One region of the Scandinavium sp. M-37 genome, then DNA from elsewhere that is predicted to be linked to it. Evidence: predicted binding sites of a transcription regulator. Region 1 holds the regulator's gene; the other holds the start of a gene.
What was found. Region 1 encodes LexA, which represses DNA repair genes until DNA is damaged. Its sites were predicted from a motif close to TNCTGTATGTACATACAGNA; they were not measured.
Positions count from the first base shown of each region.

Region 2: ACG0Z5_RS14030 (metal-dependent hydrolase) is a predicted target of LexA. The motif match lies at 2,663-2,682, and genes of this name have one in related genera.

Region 1 is NZ_JBIGIN010000009.1:87,305-92,602, reverse strand. Features, by position in the region: gene plsB (glycerol-3-phosphate 1-O-acyltransferase PlsB) at 1-992, opposite strand, end outside; gene ACG0Z5_RS09160 (diacylglycerol kinase) at 1,121-1,489, shown strand; gene lexA (transcriptional repressor LexA) at 1,599-2,207, shown strand; gene dinF (MATE family efflux transporter DinF) at 2,303-3,622, shown strand; gene ACG0Z5_RS09145 (CsbD family protein) at 3,771-3,980, shown strand; gene zur (zinc uptake transcriptional repressor Zur) at 4,058-4,579, opposite strand; gene ACG0Z5_RS09135 (cupin domain-containing protein) at 4,691-5,179, shown strand.
Region 2 is NZ_JBIGIN010000017.1:84,972-90,269, reverse strand. Features, by position in the region: gene dpiA (two-component response regulator DpiA) at 1-492, shown strand, start outside; gene ACG0Z5_RS14035 (L-cystine transporter) at 536-1,927, opposite strand; gene ACG0Z5_RS14030 (metal-dependent hydrolase) at 2,058-2,648, opposite strand; gene hxpB (hexitol phosphatase HxpB) at 2,763-3,431, opposite strand; gene ACG0Z5_RS14020 (YniB family protein) at 3,569-4,105, shown strand; gene yciA (acyl-CoA thioester hydrolase YciA) at 4,143-4,541, opposite strand; gene ACG0Z5_RS14010 (septation protein A) at 4,542-5,078, opposite strand; gene ACG0Z5_RS14005 (YciC family protein) at 5,128-5,298, opposite strand, start outside.

The DNA.
Region 1 (5,298 bases):
GCGGCGATATGCGGCGGTACCAGGCCCTGGTGATAAAGCACGTAAGAGAGCAGCATGTAGTCCATGTGGCTGCGGTGGCAGGGCACATAGACAATCTCATGGCCGTCGTGCGCCAGCTGACGCACGCGCTCGGCGTTATTGACGTTGATCCCCTGGTACAAACGGTTCCAGGTGAAGCCGAGTACGCGGTCGGTGAGACGAATCATCTCGTAAGAGAAGTTGGCGGCAATCTCTTCCATCAGCGCAATGGCGTTCTGCTGTGCTTTTTCATGGGAGATTTTCTTGCTACGCGCTTCGTCTTCCACCGCACGGGCAATCGCTTTGGACGCCAGCAGCTTATTGAACAAGTCCTGACGGGCTGGCAGACGCGGGCCAACGGCAGCCAGACGCTGACGGGCAAAATGGGTACGCGCTACGCGGGCCAGCTTCTGAGCGATGATTTTATCGGTGCCATGCTCGGTGGCCATGCGGCGCAGCGACACGGACGGCGAGAAACGCACGAAGCTGTCGCGACCAAGCCAGGTCACGGCGAAGAATTTCTGGAAGCCGTTCATCATGCGCAGTGGCGGATTAGCTTCGCCTTTTTCACGGCCCGGTGAGCGACCAAACATCACCGACACAGGGACCATTTGCACATCGAGTTCTGGATTGCTGCGATGCAAATCCAGATAATTATGGAAGAGCTTGATAGACTCTTCTTTCGGCGTGTAATACGTAAACGCGCGCGGCCCGCCGTGAATGAACACGTAGCGCGGCAACACGGTGCCGTCGATCTCCAGCGGTTCCAGTGGATCCGGGAGGTCATGCGCCAGACACTGGGCGCGTAAGGTCAGCAGATCTGCTTTCGAGTTATACGGCAGAACATACATAATTGGGCGTGAGGTATCGAGTCCCAGCTCCTCGGCAGGATTTGCCGGGATAGACTTGCTTTTTACCAGCACGCTTAATGGTAAATTCAGTAATTTATAGTAAATTCGTGGCCAGCCAGACATAAACGATGTAAAGCCTCTGGTTAATCATGCAAATGCGCCGCAAGGATAACAGAAAGTGCACAGAATATCTGTTCTACCACGCGCGGCACACACCGACATTGACGCTAATAATGTAAAAGGTTCTTTTGATGGCAAATGATACCACCGGGTTCACCCGAATCTTCAAAGCGGCAGGCTATTCCTGGAAGGGCTTCCGCGCCGCATGGCAAAACGAAGCGGCCTTTCGCCAGGAGGGAACCGCCGCCATTATCGCCGTCATTATTGCCTGTTGGTTAGACGTGGATGCGATAACCCGGGTGCTGCTGATTGGCTCGGTCCTGTTGGTGATGATAGTGGAAATTCTCAACAGTGCGATTGAAGCCGTGGTCGATCGCATCGGCACAGAACGTCACGAGCTGTCCGGGCGAGCAAAAGACATGGGCTCCGCCGCGGTACTGCTGTCGATTATGGTCGCCGTCTTCACCTGGGTGTCGCTGCTGTGGACGCATTTTCGCTAACGCTCGCATAATTACGCAAACGTCTGGTTTTTTGTGCGTTTTGCGGTTCCAAAATCGCCATTAGCTGTATATACTCACAGCATAACTGTATATACACCCAGGGGGCGGAATGAAAGCGTTAACGACCAGGCAGCAAGAGGTGTTCGATCTTATCCGGGATCACATCAGCCAAACGGGCATGCCGCCAACGCGTGCGGAAATCGCGCAGCGCTTGGGGTTCCGTTCCCCGAACGCGGCTGAAGAGCACCTGAAAGCGCTGGCACGTAAAGGCGTAATCGAGATTGTTTCCGGCGCATCCCGCGGTATTCGTCTGCTGATTGAAGAAGAATCAGGCATTCCGCTGATTGGCCGCGTCGCAGCAGGTGAACCCCTGCTGGCACAGCAACATATCGAAGCACATTACCAGGTCGATCCAGCGATGTTTAAGCCGAGCGCTGATTTCCTGCTGCGCGTTAGCGGCATGTCGATGCGTGATATCGGTATTCTCGACGGCGATCTGCTGGCGGTACACAAAACCCAGGACGTGCGTAACGGCCAGGTGGTTGTCGCCCGTATCGATGACGAAGTGACCGTGAAACGCCTGAAAAAGCAGGGCAGCACCGTTGAACTACTGCCGGAAAACAGTGAGTTTTCCCCGATTGTGGTCGATCTGCGCAAGCAGAACTTCTCCATCGAAGGGCTGGCGGTTGGCGTTATCCGCAACGGCGAATGGCAGTAACCGTCTCGCCAGGCCGGAATTAAGTATTTTCAGTGGCGCCGTTCTGGCGCCATTTTGTTATCTTTTTTACCTCATTCACTCTCACAGGTTTTCTCATGTCGCTATTCACCGCTGCGGACAAGGCATTGTGGCGTCTCGCGCTACCGATGATTTTCTCCAACATTACCGTGCCACTGCTTGGGCTGGTGGATACGGCGGTTATCGGCCATCTCGATAGCCCGGTGTACCTCGGCGGCGTGGCGGTCGGATCAATGGCGACCAGCTTCCTGTTTATGCTGCTGCTGTTCCTGCGTATGAGCACGACCGGCCTGACCGCGCAAGCCTTCGGCGCAAAAGATCCTGTTCGCCTCGCCAGAGCGCTGGTACAGCCGTTGCTCCTGGCGCTGGGCGCGGGAGCGGCCATCGTGCTGCTGCGCATCCCGTTGATTGACCTGGCGCTGCATATTGTCGGCGGCAGCGAGGCGGTGCTCGAACAGGCCCGCCGCTTCCTCGAGATTCGTTGGCTGAGCGCGCCTGCATCGCTGGCTAACCTGGTGCTGTTGGGCTGGCTGCTTGGGGTTCAGTATGCGCGGGCCCCGGTGATTTTGCTGGTGGTCGGCAATGTGCTGAACATCGCGCTCGATTTATGGCTGGTGATGGGCCTGCACATGAACGTGCAGGGCGCTGCGCTGGCCACGGTCTGCGCCGAATACGTGACTTTTTTCATCGGCCTACTGATGGTGCGTCGGGTGTTACACCTGCGGGGCATTTCGTGGGCGCTATTGAAAGACGCCTGGCGCGGTAATATTCGCCGCCTGCTGGCGCTCAACCGCGACATCATGCTGCGCTCGCTGCTGCTCCAACTGTGCTTTGGCGCGCTGACGGTAATGGGCGCCCGGCTTGGGAGCGACATCGTCGCGGTCAACGCGGTGCTGATGACCATGCTGACCTTTACCGCCTACGCGCTGGACGGCTTTGCCTACGCGGTGGAAGCCCACTCCGGCCAGGCGTATGGTGCGCGGGATGGCAGCCAGCTCTTGCAGGTCTGGAAAGCGGCGTGCCGTCAATCCGGCATTGTCGCCCTGGCGTTTGCGCTGATTTATGCCCTGGCGGGGGAACACATTGTCGCCATGCTAACGTCCATCACTGAACTGCGTGAACTGGCCGATCGCTACGTTATCTGGCAGGTGGTTTTACCGGTAATAGGCGTGTGGTGTTATCTGCTTGATGGCATGTTTATTGGTGCGACGCGTGGGGCGGAGATGCGTAACAGCATGGCGGTAGCGGCGGCGGGTTTTGCCCTGACTCTGCTCACCGTGCCCGTTTTCGGCAACCACGGATTGTGGCTGGCGCTGGCGGTATTCCTCGCTCTGCGCGGCCTGGCGCTGGCGTGGATTTGGCGGCGTCACTGGCAACACGGAACCTGGTTTTCGTAGCCGCTTCGTTTTTAGTCGATGGTTAAAGATTCTGAATAATCTCCAGCTGGCAAAATCCTTACCTATACTGAATATCACGTCCAGCAGAAAACAGTGTTTTACGGACGATGTTATTTCACTCTCTCCACCGAACTAAGAGGAATGGATCATGAATAAAGACGAAGTCGGCGGTAACTGGAAACAGCTCAAAGGTAAAGTGAAAGAGAAATGGGGTAAGCTGACCGATGATGATTTTACCGTCATTGAAGGTAAGCGCGACCAGCTGGTCGGGAAAATCCAGGAGCGTTACGGCTATGCGAAAGATCAGGCCGAGGACGAAGTGAAAGACTGGGAAACCCGCAACGATTACCGCTGGTAAATAAATGCACTACCCGTGCGTACACGGATGTACAACCCTCAGGGCGGCTTAAAGGCCGCCCAATCTTTTTCTGGCGCTTATTTCTGACCCGGTTTGCGTTTGATGAGGATAGTATGATCGTGACCGCAGCAGTCCTGCGTGCGGCAAGCTTCCACTTCGACACACCCTGAACACAGCCCATGGGCTTCAATAACGTTATGGCGCAGCGCGAATCCCATCCGGGCCGCCAGCGCATGCATAATGTCTTCCACCCCGTCAGCCGCTTCTTCCTTCACCACGCCACAGCGATCGCAGATAAACATCGCCGATGTATGCGAGGGTTTATCGAACAGATGGCACAGCACATAGCTGTTGGTGGACTCCACCTTATGCACAAATCCCTGCTCGAGTAAGAATTCCAGCGCCCGATACACGGTCGGCGGCTTGGCCTGTGGTTCGCTCACTTTCAGCAGGTCCAGCAGGTCATAGGCGCTGATCGCACCCTGTTGCAGCGTCATCAGGCGGAGCACTTCGAGGCGTTGGGGTGTCAGTCGCACGCCACGTTGGGCGCAAAGCCTTTCGGCCTGCACGAGCATGTCTTGTGGAGTGGAGTTGTCCATAGGCGCCTCGAATCGGGTGTAAAGTAAACGCCTACTTTATCATGTTTAGGCCCAAACGCCGATAACCTGCCGAGTGTGCTATACATGACCCAACAACCCAGGAGGGACAAGATGAAAAGACCTGACTGTATTCGACACTGGCGTGAGCTGGAAGAAGCCGATAATTCAACCTATCCCGACAGCAGCGAGCTGTTTTCCATAGGCGCACCGCTGGCGCGTAAGCTCGGGCTGATGCGGCTTGGTATTCATCACGAACGCCTGCCACCGGGCCGCCGCACCTCATATCCTCATGCCGAAAGTGATGAAGAAGAGTTTATCTATGTGGTGAGTGGCCGCCCTCAGGCGTGGATCAACGGCTACCTTTGGCAGCTTGAACCGGGTGATAGTGTGGGCTTTCCATCGGGCACTGGCGTCTGCCACACCTTTATCAACAATACAGAGGCCGACGTAGAATTATTGGTGGTCGGAGAGGCCAATAAAAAGCATAACCGTATTTATTACCCGCTGAATCCGGAATATGCCGCCACTCGTCAGGACCGCTGGGTCGACCATCCGCCACAATTTTTTGGTCCTCACGACGGGAAACCTTCGCGAAAATAACAATCTCTTCTATAAATATTGAGGGGCATCACATAATTCAACCTTAACACAGTGAGCCTTAAGGCAAATCATCCTAATTGGCTGCTTTTTACATCGTTATTCACAGCAATAGTTCGGCC
Region 2 (5,298 bases), on a different contig from region 1:
CATGAGCTAACCCAGGCGCACAATCCCTGTGGGGTGGTCTTTACCACCGCGGCAAGCGATATGGACACCGTGTCCGAGGCCGTGCGTGGCGGGGTGTTTGATTATCTGGTTAAACCGGTTTCTTACGAAAGGCTGGAGCAAACCCTGGAGCGCTATCAGCAGCGGAGGCTGATGCTGGAGACCTGCGCCAGTGCCAGCCAGCGTCAAATCGATCAGATGTTCAATGCATACGCGCGCGGGGAGCCCAAAGCTGAATTGCCCGCCGGGATTGATGCGTTGACGCTGGGGAAAGTGTTGGGCCTGTTTGCCGATAGCGCGGCGCGGCATACGGCGGAGACGGTGGCGCAGGAACTGAAGTTAAGCCGCACCACCGCAAGGCGCTATCTGGAGTTCGCCGCCGGGCAGCAGCAGATTCTGGCGGAGATTATTTACGGTAAAGTGGGTCGGCCACAGCGCATATATCGCGCCTGTAAGCTAAAAAAAAAACGGTGAGCCAGATGGCTCACCGTTGTGATGTATGGCGCAGAGGGCTGGCTTAGCGATGCGCCAGCTCGACTTCATCTTCGCTTTCCATCACCGCTTTGTCGGTTTGACGCAGCCACTGGCTGGTCAGGGTCCCGGCGGTCATTGAGCCGTTGACGTTCAGGGCGGTACGGCCCATGTCGATCAGCGGTTCAATGGAAATCAGCAGCGCAACCAGGGTCACCGGCAGGCCCATCGCAGGCAGAACGATCAGCGCTGCGAAGGTTGCACCACCGCCCACGCCCGCCACGCCTGCGGAACTCACCGTCACGATACCGACCAGAGTCGCAATCCACAGCGGATCCAGCGGGTTAATCCCAACGGTGGGAGCAACCATCACCGCCAGCATCGCCGGGTACAGACCCGCACAACCGTTTTGACCAATGGTGGCACCAAACGAAGCAGAGAAGCTGGCGATGGATTCTGGCACGCCCAGGCGACGGGTCTGCGCTTCAATATTCAGCGGAATCGACGCGGCGCTGGAACGGCTGGTGAACGCGAAGGTCAGCACTGGCCATACTTTACGGAAGTATTTCAGCGGGTTGATGCCGTTGGCGCCCAACAACAGACCGTGAACCACGAACATGATCGCCAGGCCCAGGTAAGAGGCAACCACGAACCCGCCAAGTTTGATGATGTCATGCAGGTTAGAACCCGCCACGACTTTGGTCATCAGCGCCAGTACGCCGTAAGGCGTCAACTGCATGACCAGACGAACCAGCTTCATCACCCAGCTTTGCAGGGTATCGATGGCGGTCAGCACGCGTTTGCCTTTCGGCTCGTCGTCTTTCAGCAGTTTCAGGGCAGCCACCCCGAGGAAGGCCGCGAAAATCACGATGCTGATAATTGACGTCGGGCTAGCGCCGGTCAGGTCAGCAAACGGGTTTTTCGGCACGAAGGAGAGCAGCAGCTGCGGCACGCTCAGGTCAGCCACTTTCCCGGCGTAGGTGCTCTGAATGGCATTCAGACGCGCGGTTTCGGCGGTTCCCTGAACCAGACCTTCAGCGGTAAGACCGAACAGGTTGGTAACCAGCACACCGACCAGCGCAGAAATCAGCGTGGCAAACAGCAGGGTGCCGATGGTCAGGAAGCTGATTTTACCCAGCTGTGACGCATTGTGCAGACGCGCTACCGCGCTGAGAATAGAGGCAAACACCAGCGGCATGACGATCATTTGCAGCAGCTGAACATAGCCATTGCCCACCACGTTGAACCACTGGATAGAGTCTTTCAGGACCGTACTGTCAGCACCGTAAATCAACTGCAGTGCCAGACCGAACGCCACGCCCATCGCCAGGCCGACCAGGACTTTCTTGGCCAGGCTCCAGTTTTTATGGCGAGTTTGCGCCAGAGCAAACAACAATATCGCGAACACCAGCACGTTCGCTATTAATGGAAAATTCATCCCCGTTCTCCTGATCTCTTTATTCTGTCTAAAAATAGACTGCTTTTAATGACGCAAGATTATCAGAAGTGTGAAGTGGCGCTTATATCCAAATGGAATGGTTTATGACAAAACCGCTGATACTGCTGGTTTACTGTCCGCTTTGATGATTAATAAAGCGGTCGAAGCGAAATTGCAGGGCGCTGATCAGGCTAGACGACCAACGCACCGCGCTGTTATCCGGCATCGACTGCGGCATCCACACGGCATACACGAACAGCGCCATACATAATACGCGTTCCAGTTGGTTGCCTTTACGTGGCGCGAGAATGGGCAAACGAAAGCGCCAGCGACACGGCCACAGCAGCGGCACTCCGGCGGGGGTCAACATATCGGCGAGGATATGGCTGAGATAGCCCAGCACCATGCCCTGCAATACATCGGCGGGGATAATCCAGCTCTCGGGCACTTTCAGGTAGAACAGCGTCAGACCGCCAAAAACGGCCAGAAGACTGTGGGTAAAACCGCGATGGCCGAACATCCTCGCCACGGGCTTGGCTATCCAGCTTAATCGTTGCCCGAGGAAGGATTTGGGGTGATCGATATCGGGCAGCAGGCAGGTCAATACCGCAGCGGGAACAATATGCCACCAGTCACCCTGTGCAAGAACCGGGGTCAGTTCTGCATTTTTAGCAAACACCGCACAGGCGATAGAAAAGAGCAGGTGTCCTTCCGCCGTCATGATAATACCCGTCAAACTGTCAATTCATACAGTATAGGGTTTTTATACAGTAGGCGGAAGAGGTGACGGTGTAACTGTTTGTCACTATTTTAGGTTAACAAACAGCGCACCGTGTTAACCGCGCAAATGTTCAGCGGTGAGCTGTTCCAGAGAAGAAAGCTTCACGTTTGCCAGGACGTAGCGCGGGTCGGCGAAGTTGGCGTGCTCCGGGACAACAATCGAGCGCATTCGCGCCGCTTTGCTGGCAATCATGCCGTTAACGGAATCTTCCAGCGCCACGCAGGCCAGCGGGCTAACGCCGAGTTTCGCCGCACAGTCGAGATACACCTGCGGGTGCGGTTTGCTGTACTGCAGTTTTTCCGCGGAGGCGAGGGCGTCAAACCGGTCGCGCAGGTCGAACATATCCAGCACTTTTTCCAGCATATGTAACGGGGAGGCAGAGGCCAGACCGACTTTCAGCCCCTGAGATTTGCACAGCGCAATCGCTTCGCGCACACCCGGCAGCAGAGGACGTTGTTCTTCAACCAGGGTTATCGCGCGGCTGATGATACGGGCAGTGACCTCCTCGCGGCTTGGGCCGTTCCATGGTTGCTGGGCAAACCACAGCTTTACCACCATATCAATACGCAGACCAAGCGTGTCCGGCAGCTCATTACGGCGCGAAATGTCTACGCCCAGACCGGCAACGACATCCAGTTCGGCACGATCCCACAACGGTTCGGAATCAATCAGTAAACCATCCATATCAAAGATAGCGGCAACAATTTGACGCTCGGCTGTCATAAGGCAACTCCTGTAGGGAAAAAGACCTGAGATTCGACCTCATCGTACACCATATCGCTTTTAAAGCGCAGGCGAAAAGGCGCAACTAAAGGTAGACTTACTGCGAAACAGAAAGCGCGTCTGAACAAGGGGAACCCATGACGTATCAACAAGCTGGACGCATCGCCGTACTGAAACGCATTTTGGGCTGGGTCATCTTTATCCCGGCCGTCATTTCCACCCTCATATCGGTGTTCAAATTCATGTTTGAGCACAGTGAGAAGCAGCCAGGGATCGATGCGGTTTTGCTCGACTTCTCCCATGTAATGATTGAGATGATCCGCTTCAATACGCCGTTCCTGAACTTTTTCTGGTACAACTCGCCGCAGCCAGATTTTCACCACAGCCTGAATATTGGCTTCTGGATTATCTTTGCCCTGATTTTCATCGGGCTGGCGTTGCAGGCCTCCGGGGCGCGAATGAGTCGTCAGGCTAAGTTTCTGCGCGAAGGCGTGGAGGATCAGCTGATTCTGGAGAAAGCGAAAGGGCCGGAAGGATTAAGTAAGGAACAAATCGACGCGAAAATTGTGGTTCCGCGCCACACCCTCTTTTTGCAGATTTTCAACCTGTATGTCCTGCCGGTGATTGTGATTGTGGCGGGATACTTCTTCTTTAAACTGCTCGGTTTTCTGTAATAAAAAAGCCCGGTCAAATGCATTGACCGGGCTTTTTTTACGCTTGTGGGAAGGGCCGAGGCTTTCCTTCGCTATCCACCGCCACATAGATAAACAGGGCTTCGGTCGCTTTATAACGCTGACCAATTGGCTCAGAAGAGACCTTCTTCACCCATACCTCAATGTTCACCGTGATTGAAGTGGTGCCGCGTTTGGTACAGCGGGCATAGCAACACACCACGTCACCCACCGCGACGGGACGTAAAAACGTCATGCCATCAACGCGCACCGTGACCACACGGCCCTGCGCAATTTCTTTGGCCATGATGGCACCACCGAGGTCCATCTGCGACATGATCCAGCCGCCGAAGATATCGCCATTGGCGTTGGTATCCGCTGGCATCGCCAGGGTACGCAGAACTAAATCGCCCTGCGGAACGTTACTGCTCTCGGTCATTTACTTGTCGTCCTGCGGCATGTGGCGGTAGATGTACACCCCGCTCAGCAGCGTGAAAATCAGGGTCAGGGCGGTTAAGCCGAACACTTTAAAGTTAATCCAGATGTTTTCCGGCAGCCAGAAGGCGATATAGATGTTCGCCAGGCCACAAATGATAAAGAACAGCGCCCAGGCGATATTCAGTCGCGACCATACGAACTGTGGCAAGGTCAGCTCTTTACCAAGCATCCGCTGGATCAGCGGCTTTTTCATTACCCACTGGCTGAACAGCAGTGCCCCGGCAAACAGGACATAAATAACCGTCACTTTCCATTTAATAAATTCGGAGTTATGGAAGAACAGGGTCATGCCGCCAAATACCGCGACCAGCACAAAGGTAATCAGTGCCATTTTTTCGACTTTGCGATAGCGCACCCAGCAGTAAACCAGGACGATGGCGGTGGCGATTATCAGGGCCGCGGTAGCGGTAAAGATGTCATACAGTTTGTAGAAAACAAAGAACACCACCAACGGTAAAAAATCCAAAAACTGCTTCATACATCGGTTCCGTATTTCAATAGTGGCCCGGGATCGCCGGGCCTGGGGATCAGCTACGAATAAGCATATACAGGCGGAATAAATAGATCAGCAATAAAGCGGAAATCAAATTGCTGATGCAGTTTACCACCACCGCGCCGACGTTCGGCGTGAGTACCGCGAAGTTCGGCGCGAACATCAGCAGCAGCGTTTTCGCCAGCAGCCAGCCAATCACCGCCGG